Regions from separate parts of the Thermoanaerobacter sp. RKWS2 genome, predicted to be linked through region 1. Evidence: riboswitches for the same ligand, from Rfam matches in the RefSeq annotation. Region 1 holds a riboswitch; the other holds the start of a gene.
What was found. A riboswitch is a leader RNA that binds a small molecule or an ion and turns the genes downstream of it on or off. The one in region 1 is predicted to bind S-adenosylmethionine.
Positions count from the first base shown of each region.

Region 2: it holds a riboswitch for S-adenosylmethionine, as region 1 does, so the genes downstream of both, OEI98_RS11755 (homoserine dehydrogenase) here and OEI98_RS08635 (methionine ABC transporter ATP-binding protein) in region 1, are expected to answer to the same signal.

Region 1 covers NZ_CP110888.1:1,619,102-1,627,363, forward strand. The annotation lists partial or broken gene OEI98_RS08610 (IS607 family transposase) at 1-369, opposite strand, end outside; partial or broken gene OEI98_RS15080 (Rqc2 family fibronectin-binding protein) at 611-1,951, shown strand; gene OEI98_RS15315 (NFACT RNA binding domain-containing protein) at 1,982-2,320, shown strand; gene thpR (RNA 2',3'-cyclic phosphodiesterase) at 2,345-2,893, opposite strand; gene OEI98_RS08630 (GNAT family N-acetyltransferase) at 2,909-3,478, opposite strand; SAM riboswitch class I at 3,763-3,885, shown strand; gene OEI98_RS08635 (methionine ABC transporter ATP-binding protein) at 3,955-4,989, shown strand; gene OEI98_RS08640 (methionine ABC transporter permease) at 4,982-5,635, shown strand; gene OEI98_RS08645 (MetQ/NlpA family ABC transporter substrate-binding protein) at 5,663-6,487, shown strand; partial or broken gene OEI98_RS08650 (Asp/Glu racemase) at 6,504-7,153, shown strand; rRNA gene rrf (5S ribosomal RNA) at 7,260-7,368, opposite strand; rRNA gene OEI98_RS08660 (23S ribosomal RNA) at 7,401-8,262, opposite strand, start outside.
Region 2 covers NZ_CP110888.1:2,230,088-2,238,349, forward strand. The annotation lists partial or broken gene OEI98_RS11740 (Gfo/Idh/MocA family protein) at 1-1,096, opposite strand, end outside; gene metX (homoserine O-acetyltransferase MetX) at 1,196-2,296, opposite strand; gene OEI98_RS11750 (homocysteine synthase) at 2,317-3,600, opposite strand; gene OEI98_RS11755 (homoserine dehydrogenase) at 3,627-4,910, opposite strand; SAM riboswitch class I at 4,978-5,088, opposite strand; gene OEI98_RS11760 (IS30 family transposase) at 5,297-6,340, shown strand; TPP riboswitch at 6,632-6,739, shown strand; gene thiC (phosphomethylpyrimidine synthase ThiC) at 6,785-8,083, shown strand; gene OEI98_RS11770 (ISLre2 family transposase) at 8,211-8,262, shown strand, end outside.

The sequences.
Region 1 (8,262 bases):
CTCTCCTCTTTTTATCTTGTTCAAAAGCTTTAACAATCCTCTCCTGTTTTCATTTACTCCACTTGCTATTTCGGATATAACTTCATACTGCCATCCTTGAGAATTAGCATACTCTTCAAGCCTTCTAATTTGATTCTTAAGATATTCTTCTTGTTTCTTTGTGGACACTCTTGCATACAAAACTACTTTGGGTTTTGGTTTTTCTTCCAGCATGCCTAATAACTTCTCTATATCTTCTTTTTTGTACCTTCTTCTTCCTTTTGGTGTTCTAACTGGGGTTATTAATCCTTCTTTTTCCCAGTTTATTAATGTAATTCTGCTTATATCATATAGCTCTTTAACTTTTTTATAGTTAATAACATTTGTCATCACCTAATTGAAATTACATCATTTTTTACTATTAATTTCAACTGTTTTGACCTCCTCTATCTTTCTTTCTCTTGCTTTTCAATTTTCTACTTATGGCAATTAAACTTTAATTCCTATTTTTACATCTTGTTTTATTGTAACAAATGTTACAACTAAAATCAACACAATCAATTTTTCACTATTAAACCCTTCGATTTCATGGTATACTTTTTATATACAATAAAATCTGGAGGTTATAACTATGGCTTTGGACGGTATAACTTTACATGCAATAACAAAAGAATTAAAAGAAGAAATTATTGGTGGAAGAATTGATAAAATATATCAACCTGTAAAAGAAGAATTAATCTTTATAATACGAAATAAAGGTAAAAACTATAAACTGCTATTGTCTGCTAATGCAAATTATCCAAGAATATATCTTACAGAAGAAAATAAAGAAAATCCTGCTGAGCCTCCAATGTTTTGCATGCTTTTGAGAAAATTTCTTCAAAGCGGCAGGATAATAGATATAAAACAAGTAGAATTTGACAGAATAGTAAAAATCGATATAGAAACAAAAGATGAATTAGAAAATCAAACAATTAAAACTCTAATTATTGAAATAATGGGAAAACACAGCAATATCATATTAATTGACAAAGCTACTCAAACGATAATAGATAGCATAAAAAGAGTATATTCCGATATGAGTAAAGTAAGAGAAGTACTACCTGGGAGGCAATATGTCTGCCCACCACTGCAAGAAAAGTTAAATATAAATAATCTTTCGTTACCTTCTTTTAAAGAAGCTGTTAACAACTACAAATCAAAAAAATTGAAAAAGCCTTAATAGATATTCTACAAGGATTTAGCCCCACTTTAGCAAGAGAAGTTGCTTTTAGATGTAATGTATCTGACAGATTTGTAGAATCAATAGAAGATGAGCAAATTGAAAATCTATATCAAAACATAAAAAATATATGAAGATGTTTTAAGCTTAAATTTAAAACCTTGCATTGCTTTTCAGGAAAATGAAGTAATTGACTTTTCTTGTATTGATTTATCTCAATATATTACAAAAACTTTTTTCCCTACAGTGAACCAAGCTGCTTGTAAATTTTTCAGTGAAAAAGCAAATATAGTAAATTTGCAAGCAAGGTCCTCGGATTTAAGAAAAATCATCAACAACAATTTAGAAAAACTTTATAACAAATTAGATAAACTTCAACAAGAATTAAACGAAGCAAAAAATGCTGACACTTTTAGACTTTACGGCGAACTTATAACAGCAAATATGCACCTTCTAAAAAAAGGAATGGAAAGCTTCAAAACCATGAACTATTACACTGGCGAAGAAATTGAAATACCCATTGACAAAAAATATTCCCCTTCAGAAAATGCCCAAAGATACTTTAAAAAATACAGCAAGTTAAAAAATGCCAATAAAATAATAGAAAAACAAATATCCGATACTCTTGAGGAAATAACTTATTTAGAAGGTCAACTAGTGAACTTGGAAAATTGTACATTACCATCAGAAATAGAGGAAATAAAAAATGAACTGTCTGAACAAGGGTATATACATAAGCAGCAAAAGAAAAAAATATCACGGCAAACTCTTTCTCAACCATTGCATGTAGTATCTTCAGACGGTTTCGACATATATATAGGGAAAAACAACACTCAAAACGATTATCTAACGTTAAAATTCGCAAATCCTAACGATATATGGCTTCACACAAAAGACATACCAGGGTCCCACGTCATAATAAAGACAAATAACAAATCTGTGCCTGAAACAACTCTTATTGAAGCTGCAAAATTAGCCGCCAAATATAGCAAAGCGAAAAATTCTTCAAATGTACCTGTTGATTATACCTTAAAAAAATACGTAAAAAAACCTTCTGGCGCAAAACCAGGTTTTGTAATATATACAAACCAAAAGACCCTTTATGTAAATCCAGAGTAAGATGCTTTTTAGGCATCTTACTTCTTATTTTAAAGGCACACTAAATATAGGAATATATTTTCTTCTATTTTCTTGTATAACGCTCTCATACAAAAAAATTGTATCTACTAAAATAGCCTCTTTCTCTTGTTTTTCAAAAAGATTATTTACTTCTTCTATGTCAATGCTTAAACGTATGTCTCTGGCAATAGTAATGTGGGAAGTAAATTTTCTTTCATCTTTTGCAAATCCTATTTTATATAATTCTTTATCTATATTGTGATGCAATTTATTTAGAAATTCACTTTCTTCTGTTCCTATCCACAAAACTCTCATCTCCTTATCACCTTTAAAAAATCCTACTTCTGAAAGTCGTATGTAAAAAGGGCTGATGCCTTTTACTGCAACTTTTGCCGCTTCTTCTATTTTAGAAATAGCCTCTACTTCTATTTCTCCTAAGAATTTTAATGTGATGTGGAAATTATCTTTATAAGTCCATCTCCCTTTTACAGTATAATTTTTCAATGTTTCCTGAAATCTCACTATCTGCTCTATAGCTTTTTCGCCTATATCAATTCCAATAAAAGCTCTCATAATTATCCTCCTTGTTCACTTATTATTGTTATTATTTTCCTGGTAATAATTGTTTCTATTAATAAACTCCTCTTTTAAAATTCCCATTACATATTCATTTATGTACTTACCGTGCTTATATACTACTTCTCTCAATAGCCCTTCTTTTTTAAAACCACATTTTTCATAACTCTTTATTGCCCTTTCATTAAAATCATAAACCCTTAACTCTACTCGATGTAAATTTAATTCATTAAAAATAAAATCCAGTAGTAAATTTAAAGCTTCCGTACCATAGCCTTTATTTCTGTGTTTTTCTTCCCCAATCATTATTGCAATCTCACAGTTTCTATTTTTCCAGTCGACATTATTATATGAAACATTTCCTATATATTCACCTGTGCTCCTAAGTATTATAGCGAATTCTCCATTTTCTTTTGGATCTTTTTTTGTTTTCCACCTTTCTGCAACAGTTTCTACTGTAACAGGATATGGTATACCCGGCATCGTTAAATTTCTACTATCATCACTATTCCGAAACTCTACAAATTTTTCAAAATATTTGCTCTCAAATGGAACAAGTTCAATTCTATTACTTTTTAACATGACCAAAACCCTCCAAAGAAATTTTTAATTTATTATAGCACAAAAATCAGAAGAAAAGTGATCCTTTTTAAAAAGTTCAGTGTGCTTTTCACTAAGTTTATTTAACATTTCATAGGCTTGCATAACTGGTGTTAGTATATTATTGTAGACACTTTTGGATTAATTATTGCGATAACAATGACATTTTCGCTGGCTATTGACAAATTGCTTTTTAGCCTATTGACAAAAGTTTATGTTGATGTTATTATCTAATTAAATTGCTGAAGTGAATAATAAAATAAAAACTCTTATCGAGAGCAGGTGGAGGGACTGGCCCGATGAAACCCGGCAACCGGTGGCCGAAAGTTTTAAACATGCGGCTGCACGGTGCTAATTCCTGCAGAACGTTGAGTTCTGGCAGATAAGAGGATTTAAAAACCTCTTCGTACTGTCAGAAGAGGATTTTTTATTTTTATTTTGGGAAAGGAGGCTTTTCTTTGATCTATATTAGAAATCTTACAAAAGTTTATCATTCAGCTTCAGGAAATGTTAGGGCTTTGGAAGACGTCAACCTCAACATAGAAAAAGGCGATATTTTTGGAATTATAGGTCTGAGCGGTGCTGGAAAGAGTACTCTCCTGCGCTGCATAAATATGCTCGAAAAGCCAACTTCCGGTTCAATTGAGATAGATGGTGTTGAAATGACTCGGCTTTCTCCCTCTGAATTAAAAGAAATGCGAAAAAAAATAGGCATGATATTCCAGCATTTTAATCTGTTATCATCCAGAACTGTCAGAGGCAATGTGGCTTTTCCTTTGGAGATTGCCGGGCTGGACAAAAGGACAATCGATAAAAAAGTAGAAAATCTTTTAGAGCTCGTGGGGCTTTCCGACAAGGCCGACAACTATCCTTCTCAGCTTTCAGGCGGTCAAAAACAGCGGGTAGGCATAGCACGAGCCCTGGCTAATGATCCGAAAGTTCTTCTTTGTGACGAACCTACTTCAGCGCTGGATCCAGAAACAACTCTTTCTATTTTAAATCTTTTAAAAGATATAAATAGGGAGCTGGGAATCACCATAGTTCTCATAACTCATGAAATGAATGTCATTAAACAAATTTGCAATAAAGTAGCAGTTATTGAAAAAAGTCGTGTGGTAGAACAGGGACCTCTTATTGAAGTATTTAAAAAACCTCAAACAGAAACCGCACGAAATTTTTTAAAATCTGTAACTTTATCAGAAATACCTAAGGAATTAAAAGATAGGATTGAAAACTTGTCCCACGAACACTTGGAAGGCAAAATTATTAAAATTGCCTTTTTCGGCGAAATTACAACAGAACCTGTCATATCAAGCATTATAAGAAAATTTGATGTTGACACCAATATTCTCTATGGAAACATTGACCACATCCAGGGTATGCCCTACGGTACTCTTATAGTTGAGCTAAGAGGCAAAAACGGTGAAACAGACGCTGCTTTAAAATATCTAAAAGATTTGGGACTCGACGTGGAGGTGATTGAAAATGTCTGAAACTATAAACTTATTGCTGGTCGGAACGTGGCAAACTATATACATGGTAGTGGTATCAACGCTCATAGCAACAATTTTTGGTGTACCACTTGGTGTGCTGTTAATGGTAACTGACAAAGATCAGATACTGCATAACGAACCTTTAAACAAAATACTAGGTACTATTGTAAATATTTTCCGTTCTGTACCCTTTGTAATACTTTTAATTGTACTTATACCTTTCACCCGGTTGCTTGTAGGAAAAGCTATAGGAACCACTGCTGCTATTGTTCCACTTTCTGTAGCAGCTATCCCTTTTATGGGAAGGCTTACCGAAACAGCATTGAGAGAGGTAGACCGCGGTGTCATTGAAGCAGCCCAGTCTATGGGAGCTTCGCCTTTTCAAATTATAACTAAGGTGTTAATCCCTGAGGCTCTACCTTCCATAGCAGCAGGGGTTACTATAACTACTATAAATTTAGTAGGATATTCTGCAATGGCAGGTGTTATAGGAGGTGGTGGGCTAGGAGATTTAGCAGTAAGATATGGATATCAGCGATTTATGCTCGACATTATGCTTTATACCGTAGCAATTTTGGTAGCTATGGTACAACTAATTCAATTTCTAGGAGATATATTAGTAAAACATCTGTCAAGGAACCGGTAAATTATATTTAAAAAGGAGGAAATTAAAGTGAAAAAAATTTTAACCGTAGTTTTACTATTTAGTCTTATAACACTTTTTATCTCAGGATGTGGAGCAAAACAAACATCCCAATCCCAAACACAGGACACATCAAAGATAACCATCAAAGTAGGAGCTACTCCAGTGCCCCACGCCCAAATTTTAAACGTCGTAAAACCTATACTTGCGAAAGAGGGAATTAATTTAGAAATTGTAGAGTTTACAGATTATGTGCAACCTAATCTAAAACTTGCTGAAAAAGAATTAGATGCTAATTACTTTCAGCATATTCCTTATCTTGAAGACTTTTCAAAGGAACATAATCTCAATTTAACATACATTGCTAAAGTTCATATCGAACCTATGGGAATATACTCACAAAAAATTAAAAATCTCAGTGAATTAAAAGAAGGTGCTACTATTGCCATACCAAATGATGCTACCAATGGCGGAAGAGCTTTGCTACTGCTGCAATCAGCTGGAATAATAAAATTAAAACCAGATGCAGGTATTAAAGCAACAGTAAATGACATTGTCGAAAATCCTAAAAAAATTAAGATTTCCGAGTTGGAAGCAGCTACTCTGCCAAGAGTATTATCAGATGTAGACGCAGCAGTAATAAATACCAACTATGCGTTGGAAGCTGGACTTGTACCCACTAAGGATGCTCTCTTTATCGAATCAGCAAATTCCCCTTATGTCAATGTACTGGTAGTTCGCAAAGGTGATGAATCAAGGCCTGAACTTAAGAAGTTAGCCGAAGCCTTAAATTCTCCAGAAGTTAAAAAATTTATCGAGGACAATTATAAAGGTGCCGTAGTACCTGCTTTCTAAACAGGAGGCGATCTTATTGTCACAATCTCATAAAATTATTGGGGTTATCGCTGGTACTCCAGTAGATACTCAAATGGGAGTTGATTTTGTGAAAAAAACGGGATTGAAGCATTGGGAATTTCCACGGCTTCAACCCCGGATGAACAAAACATCCTCCAATTTTTAAAACCTGATGTCCTCACACAAAAAGTAATCTCTATCATCGGGGATTTTAAAAAAGAAAACATAAAGAAGATAATGATTTACTGCAATTCTCTTTCAGCTGCAATAGACCTTGAACTCGTAAAACAAAAATACCCAGATACTAATATTGTAACACCTCTTCAAGTATACCATAGTGTAGCTTCAAAGTACAATCGGCTGGTAATTTGGGCTGCTAATAGTCAATCCTTAGAGGCCATAGAAAAGATATTTTATGAAAATAACCCGTTAGTTCAAATTATCGGAATAACTATGCTTCCTATAATAAGGGCAATTGAAAATTTTGAAATTCCAGAAGTTATCATCGAGAAATTTAGTCTCGCTGATTTAGTACCTAAAAATTTTAATGCAGATGGTATAGTACTAGGTTGCACCCACTTACCTTATTTGAAAGAAAAGCTTGCAGAAAAATTAAATATGCATATTATTGACCCTGCAGAAGAAATGCTACTTGAACTCCTTTAGTTAAACTAATTGCAGTTACTAATTCCACCACATAAAAAACAAAAACTAGAAAAGAGGTAGTCCATTTTAAAAACAGACTACCTCTTTTTAAATATGTATAAAATTTTACCGGCAGCGACCTACTCTCCCGCGAAAGCAGTACCATCGGCGCTGGAGGGCTTAACTTCCGTGTTCGGAATGGGAACGGGTGTTTCCCCTCCGCTATCGCCACCGGAAATCTAGACCCTCAAAACTGCACAAAGCCTTCTCGGTCAAGTCCTCGACTGATTAGTACCGGTCAGCTAAGAGTGTTTCCACTCTTACACCCCCGGCCTATCTACCTCGTGGTCTTCGAGGTGTCTTACCCCGGCACTCAACTCTACTCACTAGTGGAAAGACTATTCTTTATCCTCTCTTTTAGCCATCTACGCCCTTGTCCTGACTTTTTTAAATGTTTCTCCCTTATTAACGCATCTTTTTTATCTCTATATGCTTCATAGTATACTAATCTCCATTTTCCTTCTCTTGTACTCTTTACTTCTTTTCGTTGATGCGCTAAATACCTTTCCTTTATATTAGACGTATAGCCTATATATATCTTTCCTTTTTCATTTGTCAGGACATACACATAATACATCTTGCCTTCCTCCAGTAAGTATAGTTGAGTGCCGGGTGGGAAACCTAATCTTGAGGCGGGCTTCACGCTTAGATGCTTTCAGCGTTTATCCCCTCCGAACTTGGCTACCCAGCTGTGCACCTGGCGGTGCAACTGGTACACCATCGGTTCGTCCACCCCGGTCCTCTCGTACTAGGGGCAGTGCCTCTCAAGTTTCCTTCGCCCGCGACGGATAGGGACCGAACTGTCTCACGACGTTCTGAACCCAGCTCGCGTACCGCTTTAATGGGCGAACAGCCCAACCCTTGGGACCTACTTCAGCCCCAGGATGCGATGAGCCGACATCGAGGTGCCAAACCTCCCCGTCGATGTGGACTCTTGGGGGAGATCAGCCTGTTATCCCCGGGGTAGCTTTTATCCGTTGAGCGACGGCGTTCCCACTCACTGCCGCCGGATCACTAAGCCCGACTTTCGTCCCTGCTCGAGATGTCTCTCTCGCAGTCAGGCTACCTTC
Region 2 (8,262 bases), 610 kb from region 1:
GCTGATAATAATATTTTATCCAAAATAACCTGGTCTTTGTAGGCTTCCTCAAAAGTGGGTGTCTCACTAAATACAATTTTATCCTCTACTATATTTGTAAAAAAATTTATAAGGCTTGCCATGTGTAAATCTACCATCCATCCAAGAGAATACTTTTCTGTAGGATATATTGACTCCACATACTCGCTAAATTTGCTTTTTTTATCGTAATCGCCAATTATTTGGATATTATCTTGCTTTTTATATAATACAGCATAACGAGGATGTTTTGTAGATATTTTTATTGAGCCCTTTGTACCGTATATTTCAAATCGAGTCTCCTCCTCAAGGTCGGCAGATATCCTTGAGGCTTCGATACTTCCCCATCCTCCATTTTTCATTTCTATTTCTACATTTGTCCAGTCATCTACATCCACTTCTTCATAAATTTCAGAGCCTTTGGATACAGGCCTTTTTTTAAAATATGTCTTCGAATTTGATCTTAAAGACTTTATTTCTCCCATCATAAATCTTACTGCATCCACAAGGTGTATCCCCATGTCAACTATTGCTCCACCACCAGAAGTAGCTTTTTTCATTTTCCAGGACATAGGCCTTTTAGGGTCCATATAGCCCGAATGAAGCATCAACGCCTTAAAATTTAAAATTTCACCTATCTCTCCATTTTTTATCATGTCTCTTGCCTGGTTTACAGCGGGCATAAACCTATACATTAAAGCTGTTTGATGTATTATCCTTTTTCTTTTGCCTTTTCCATTATTTCATAGGCTTCTTTGCCGTTAACTCCTATTGGCTTCTCAAGATATAATGGAATGCCTTTTTCTATCACTTTCATCGCCTGTTCATAATGAAGGTAATTAGGGGTACATATGTCGACAGCATCAAGGCCGCCCTCTTCCAACATTTCTTCAATACTTTTTACACCTTTTTCAAAAAAATGTGGTATATCTTCTATGTTATTCTTGTACACAGGTCCAAGTTTCACTTCAAAAGGAAGGTTTTTAAATATTAAAGGCATTGAAAAACAAGCTATAGAATGGATTGTCCCAATAAAGCCAAGCCCTATAAAGCCAAGTTTTATTTCTTTTTTTGACATTAAAATCACCTCTTTATAAAATTACGATATATTTTAATTATAACATTAATAAAGCATAAAAAAGAACAACCCCTTTTAAAAGGGACTGTTCTTTTACAATTATACACAAACCATTTCTTTATTGTATGTTTCTTCTATAAAATCCGAAATAATAGGTCCAATCTTATCTATATCCACCAAAAAAGAGTCATGACCTTGCATTGAAGATATTTCTTCAAATTTGCCACACCCTCCTGAAGCATTAAGTTTTTTAATGAAATCCCTCATGTACTTAGAAGGAAAAATCATATCTGTATCTATCCCTATCATGAGTATTTCCGCTTTAATCCTTTTAAGTGCCATCTTCAAAGAACCATAAGGCTTCGTAATGTCATGTTCATTCATAGCCCATAAAATATATAAATATGAATTTGCATCAAACCTGTTTATAAAAGACAAACCATGATAGTTGAGGTAATTTTCCACTTCAAAATTGTTTTCATCTCTTAACCTATCAAATCTATAGTCAAATAAATCACCACTTTTGTAGGTTATCATTCCCAGCATTCTGGCAGTGCTCAATCCTTTATCAGGTTTATGGGGCTTATCATAGTAATCACCGCCGTAAAAATGTGGGTCATTTAGTATGCATTGTATTCCTACATGATTATACGCAATATTAAGAGGAGTAAGCTTATAATCAGCAGCTATGACAATAGATTTATCCACTAAATCCGGGTATGTCACTGCCAACTCTAAAGCCTGCATTCCTCCCATAGACCCTCCAATAGCGACTTTTATCCGGTCTATGCCAAGATAATCTAGAAGAAGTTTCTGCACTCTCACCATGTCTCTTATATTAATTTTTGGAAACCTTAAACCGTAAGGTTTTCCTGTTTTAGGGTCTATAGAAGAAGGGCCTGTCGTTCCATAACAACTGCCAAGAAAGTTAGAGCATATGACAAAATACTTATCTGTATCAATATACTTGCCCGGACCAATTAAAGGGTCCCACCAGCCCACGTTATTTTTCCCAGGATGCATACCTGCTGCATGGGCACTGCCACTTAAAGCGTGTTCCACAAGTATCACGTTATTTTTTTCTTTATTTAATTTTCCATAAGTTTCATAAACAATAGTAAGTTCATCAAAGCTATATCCACTTTCTGTAGTGAATATATTTTTCCCTTTTAGTGTAACCTTTTTTTCCTCAACTATCATTTACATCAACCTTTCCTTATCTATTCTTGCGATGCATAAAGGGCATTATCAAGGTCTTCTAATATATCTTCTATGTCTTCCAGCCCTACAGAAAGTCTTATCATATCCTCCGTAACACCAGAAGCTAACTGTTCTTCTTTTGATAACTGCTGATGGGTCGTGCTGGCTGGATGTATAACCAAAGACTTTGCATCCCCTATATTAGCAAGATGAGTAAATAATTTTAAACTCTCTATAAACTTAATGCCTGCTTTTAATCCGCCTTTTATGCCAAAAGTCAAAACTCCTCCTTGCCCTCTTGGCAAATACTTTTGTGCCAAAGCATAATAGGGACTTGATTTAAGTCCTGGATAATTCACCCACGAAACGTAGGGATGAGAAGCTAAAAACTCTGCAACTTTTAAAGCATTTTGACTGTGCCTTTCCATCCTAAGAGATAGAGTCTCTAATCCTTGTGCGAATAAAAATGCATTAAATGGACTCAAAGCAGTACCCAAATCCCTTAAAAGCTGCACCCTCGCTTTTACAATATAAGCTGCTTCGCCTACATCTTTTACATACCTTATACCATGATAACTTGGATCTGGTTCTGTAAGTTCTGGAAACTTTCCATTGTCCCAATTAAATTTTCCAGAATCTACTATAACTCCACCTATAGAAGTCCCATGTCCACCTATAAATTTAGTCGCCGAATGTACCACTATATCAGCCCCAAACTCGATAGGCCGTGCAAGGTAAGGAGTTGCAAAAGTATTATCTACAATGAGAGGAATTCCTGCAGTGTGGGCAATTTCTGCTATTTTTTCAATGTCAGCCACGTCAATCTTTGGATTGCCAATAGTCTCAACGTACAAAGCTTTTGTGTTATCTGTTATTTGACTTTTAAAGTTTTCAGGATTGCTGGGGTCCACAAACTTAAAATTTATACCAAACTTTTTCAAAGTAGTCGCAAAAAGATTATAAGTCCCTCCATAAAGATTGGTAGAAGATACAATCTCGTCTCCTACTCCTGCGATATTAGTAACTGCCAGCGTTATAGCTGCTTGACCTGAAGATACAGCAAGGGCACCTACCCCACCTTCTAATGCAGCTATTCTCTTTTCAAAAACGTCAACTGTGGGGTTCATCATTCGAGTATATATATACCCTTCTTCTTTTAAGGCAAAGAGGTCTGCAGCATGTTGTGTACTTTTAAAAGCAAAGGAAGAAGTTTGATATATAGGAAGGGCTACAGCTCCCGTAGTTGGGTCAGGCTCCCACCCTTCATGAATTGCCAAAGTTGAAAAACCATATTTTTTAGACATACTTTTAACTCCTTTCACAAAATTTTTTAAATCACTTCTACAAAATCCTCAAATTTACTTACTTCTTCTGTTATATCCTCTTGCAAAACTTTAAAAATAGTTTTTATCTCGGTTATTTTTTCTAATTTTTCTGTAAATGTCTCAACACTTTTCTTCATTTTAACAATAGCTGTAAATGTGCCGTTTTCATAGGAAGATTCCACAATTGATACTTTTTGTTCTTTTAAAAACTTTAAAACTTTTTTCAAACCTAAAATATTTTCTTTATGAGTTTCAAGCCTTATATAAAAAGTATCTGTAAAACTTCCCTGACGAATTGGAAGAAAGTTTATCCTCTTATTATCTTTGATATCATAGTTTAACAATATATCAATTAAATCTGCCACTACAGCATCCCCTGTAGGAAGTTCTCCAGCACCTTTTCCTACAAAAACATATTCACCAAAACTATCCCCTCTAAGTATGATAGCATTATTTACGTCGTTTATCCTTGACAAAATATTATTTTCTTCGACTAAAACTGGTTCCACTCCTGCAAAGATGCCATCTTTGACTTTTTTGCCCCAGGCAAATAATTTTATTTTATATCCCCACTTATTGATGTAATTTAAATCTTGAGTCGTGATTTCGTCTATTCCTTTTCTGGTTATAGAATTTACTGGCACGTTTATATTGAACACTTTCCTCATTAATATAGCAAGCTTATAAAGGGCATCAAAGCCTTTTACGTCATAATCGGGATTTGCTTCTGCATATCCTAATTGCTGGGCTTCTTTAAGTGCTTCTTTATAACTTCTACCTTCAGTAGTCATTTTGGTGAGAATATAATTAGTAGTGCCATTTATTATACCGCCTACAAAATCTATTTCATCTGTAATTTTTAATCTATCAATTTGATGCAGTATAGGTATAGCCCCACCTACACTTGCCTCACATTTTAGAAATACTCTATTCTTTTCTGCTATTTCATTTAATTCTTCTCCATGCTTAGCTATCAATTCTTTATTTGCAGTGATTACATGCTTCCCTGAAGCCAAAGCCTCCTTCACATATTCGTAAGCTGGAGAAATACCTCCTATTGCTTCAATAACTATTTTTATCTCTTTATCTTTCAAAATTTCTTCAGCATTTTGGGTAAGTAGTCCTTCTACCTTCACTTTCCTTGGCTTATTGAGATTTTTCACGAGTATCTTCTTTATCTCAGGATAAACCCCTGTACTCTCCCTTATATGACCTCCTCTTGAAGTTATCAATTTATATACTCCTGTTCCTACTGTTCCAAGTCCTAATAATCCGATTTTTATTTTCATGTCACACCTCCAAATAAATTTTTAGGCCCTCTTCTCAATGAGAAGAGGGCCTAATAATCCGCCACTCCTCTCATCTCTCAGGTTAGACACCCTAACCTGCAGGATTTGGCACCAGACGCATATAAATGCCGGTTGCCGGGTTTCATCGGGCCAGTCCCTCCACCACTCTTGATAAGAGGTTTGTGTGTAATATTATATTCAATTTTGCATGTTGTAATCTATGTTATCACTTTGAAACTGTAAAGTCAAGAACTTTTTTTGTACTCTTTCTTAAATTTTTTGGTTAGTTGTATAATTAAATGCAACAGATAAAAAAATAGAAACCATAGTGAAAATCGTGTATGATATAGGTGTCAACTCAACATCATACAAGGAGGATTTTCACTATGGTTCATAATAATGATACCACAAAAAATCGTTCTTTTAAACACTTAAGTAGCTATGAACGAGGAGAGATCTATGCATTACTCAAAGAAGGAAGAAGTATTCGGTATATTGCTAAAAAACTTAATCGATCTCCAAGCACTATAAGCCGTGAAATTAAACGTGGAACTACTACACAACTTAGAAGTGATTTATCTTCTTATACAAGCTATTTTCCTGAAACCGGTCAAGCTATCTACGAAAAAAATCGTTCAAATTGCGGAGCTAAATTTAAAGTAGCTAAAGCAGAAGATTTCTTGAAATATGCTGAAAATAAAATATTAAATGAAAAATGGTCACCAGATGCAGTTGTAGGCTATTGTAAAAAAGACCCAAGCTGGAATAATAAAACCATTGTTTGTACTAAAACACTGTACAACTATATAGATAGAGGATTATTAAAAGTTAAAAACATTGATTTACCTTTAAAACTACGTTTAAAACCAAGGAAGAAACAAAACCGTAAAAATAAACGTATTATGGGTAAAAGTATTGATTTTAGGCCTAAAGAAGTTGAAAGCCGTGAAGTTTTTGGGCATTGGGAAATAGATACGTTAATTGGCAAGAAGTCTAATGACAAGGTGCTTTTAACATTAATAGAGCGTAAGACTCGCCATGAAATAATATTACTATTGGATACAAAAGACAGTAAATCTGTTAAAGATGCACTATCAAAATTAAAAGATATGTTTGGTGACAATTTAAGCAAGGTCTTTAAAACAATAACATCTGATAATGGTACAGAGTTTAGTGATTTAGAAAGTGCTCTTTTAGAATATGGCGTAGAAGTATATTATACACATCCATATTCATCTTGGGAAAGAGGTACAAATGAACGACATAACGGTCTTATACGACGTTTCATCCCTAAAGGTAAAAGTATTAAACATTTATCTATAGATACGATAAAGAGAGTAGAAAACTGGCTTAATAACCTTCCTCGAAAATTGTTAAATTATAAAACACCTAAAGAATGCTTTTATGAAGAGCTGGCAAAAATCTGTTAAGCCCATCCCTTATAAAGTATAGAGCTCGCTCGTGATTTGTCAAGGGGCAGGCTTCGCCTGACTTAAACCCTTGACAAATCACGACCTCCGCTCAATTTGTTAACTAAGATGGGCTTAAGGTTATATATGATTTGTTCCAAATCCTATATCTACATGATTTTCATTAGGTGTTGCATTTAATATTGCAATTTATATCTTAAATTTTTTCTAAATTATAATATACGCCGATTTTTTTTAGTGGTATAATAATATTGTATAATATTTATACCCTATCGATTATAAAAATTTAATATTTGCCACATGGGGTGCCGGCGTAACCGGCTGAGAAAAAGGTGTTGCCTTTTAACCCATCGAACCTGTTAGGTTAGTACCTGCGTAGGGATGTGGTCATCTGCCATGGCTATAATCCCCATGGTTTATTTATTTTTTAAGGAGGTTTTTATTATGACACAATTGGAATACGCCCTTTCAGGCATTGTCACAAAAGAGATGAAAATAGTCGCAGAGTATGAAGGAGTAGACGAAGAATTTATTTTAGAAGGAGTTAAAAAAGGAGAAATAGTAATACCATCAAACATCAACCACAAAAACCTCATTCCCAAAGGCATAGGAAGGGGTTTATCGACAAAAGTAAATGCCAATATAGGAACCTCTGATGCATACCCTGAAATTGAAAAAGAAATTGAAAAATTAAATGTTGCTGTAAAAGCTGGAGCAGATGCGGTAATGGATTTAAGCACAGGGGGCGACATTAACCAATCTCGTAGAAAAATACTTGAAAATTCCCCTGTCCCTGTAGGAACTGTCCCTATGTATCAAGCAGCTGTAGAATCTATATCCAAATACGGTAGCATTGTAGCTATGCCTGAAGAATTTATTTTTGAAGTTATAGAAGAACAAGCAAAAGACGGGGTTGATTTTATTACAGTCCACTGTGGTCTAACATTTGAATCATTGAAAAAGCTTAAAGACAACGGCCGAGTGATGGATATAGTAAGCCGCGGTGGCTCCTTTACAATTGCTTGGATGCTCCATAACAACAAAGAAAATCCTTTGTATAAACATTTTGATAGACTCCTTGATATTGCTAAAAAATATGACATAACTCTAAGCTTAGGAGATGGACTGCGTCCAGGTTGTCTTGAAGATGCTACAGACGCAGCACAAATTCAAGAACTTATAATCCTTGGCGAATTGGTAAAGAAATCTCGAGAGGCAGGAGTTCAAGTTATGGTAGAAGGACCCGGGCATGTGCCAATTGACCAAATTGAAGCAAATGTAAAACTTCAAAAACAACTTTGTCACAACGCTCCTTTTTATGTGCTTGGCCCTATTGTGACTGATATAGCTCCTGGTTATGACCACATAACTTCAGCAATCGGAGGAGCAATTGCAGCAGCTTCTGGTGCTGATTTCCTTTGCTATGTTACACCCGCTGAACATCTCGGACTTCCAGACAAAGAAGATGTCAAAGAAGGCGTTATTGCAGCAAAAATAGCTGCCCATGCTGCAGATATCGCAAAAGGCGTAAAAGGTGCTAAAGAAAAAGATTTAACTATGGCTAGAGCTAGAAAAGCCTTAAACTGGGATGAGCAAATAAAGCTTTCTATAGACCCTGATAAAGCTTTTAAATATCGCGTCAATAAAAACATATCTACAGCCAAAACTTGCAGTATGTGCGGAAAATTCTGCGCTATGAAAATTGTCAGTGAGTACCTTGGAACTTCAACTATGACTTGCTAATACCTTTGCCTTATTTACATCATAGTGTAAAATTATCGTAGGATTTTTTGAGTAAAAAAAACAAGAGACAACCCCTGTGATAAAATAGATTATGGAAAACAAAACAACACAGAAAGGGGTGTCTCTTGTGAACAAACATATCTTTGAAGATATTATACTACAAAATGCTCTAAATTTCA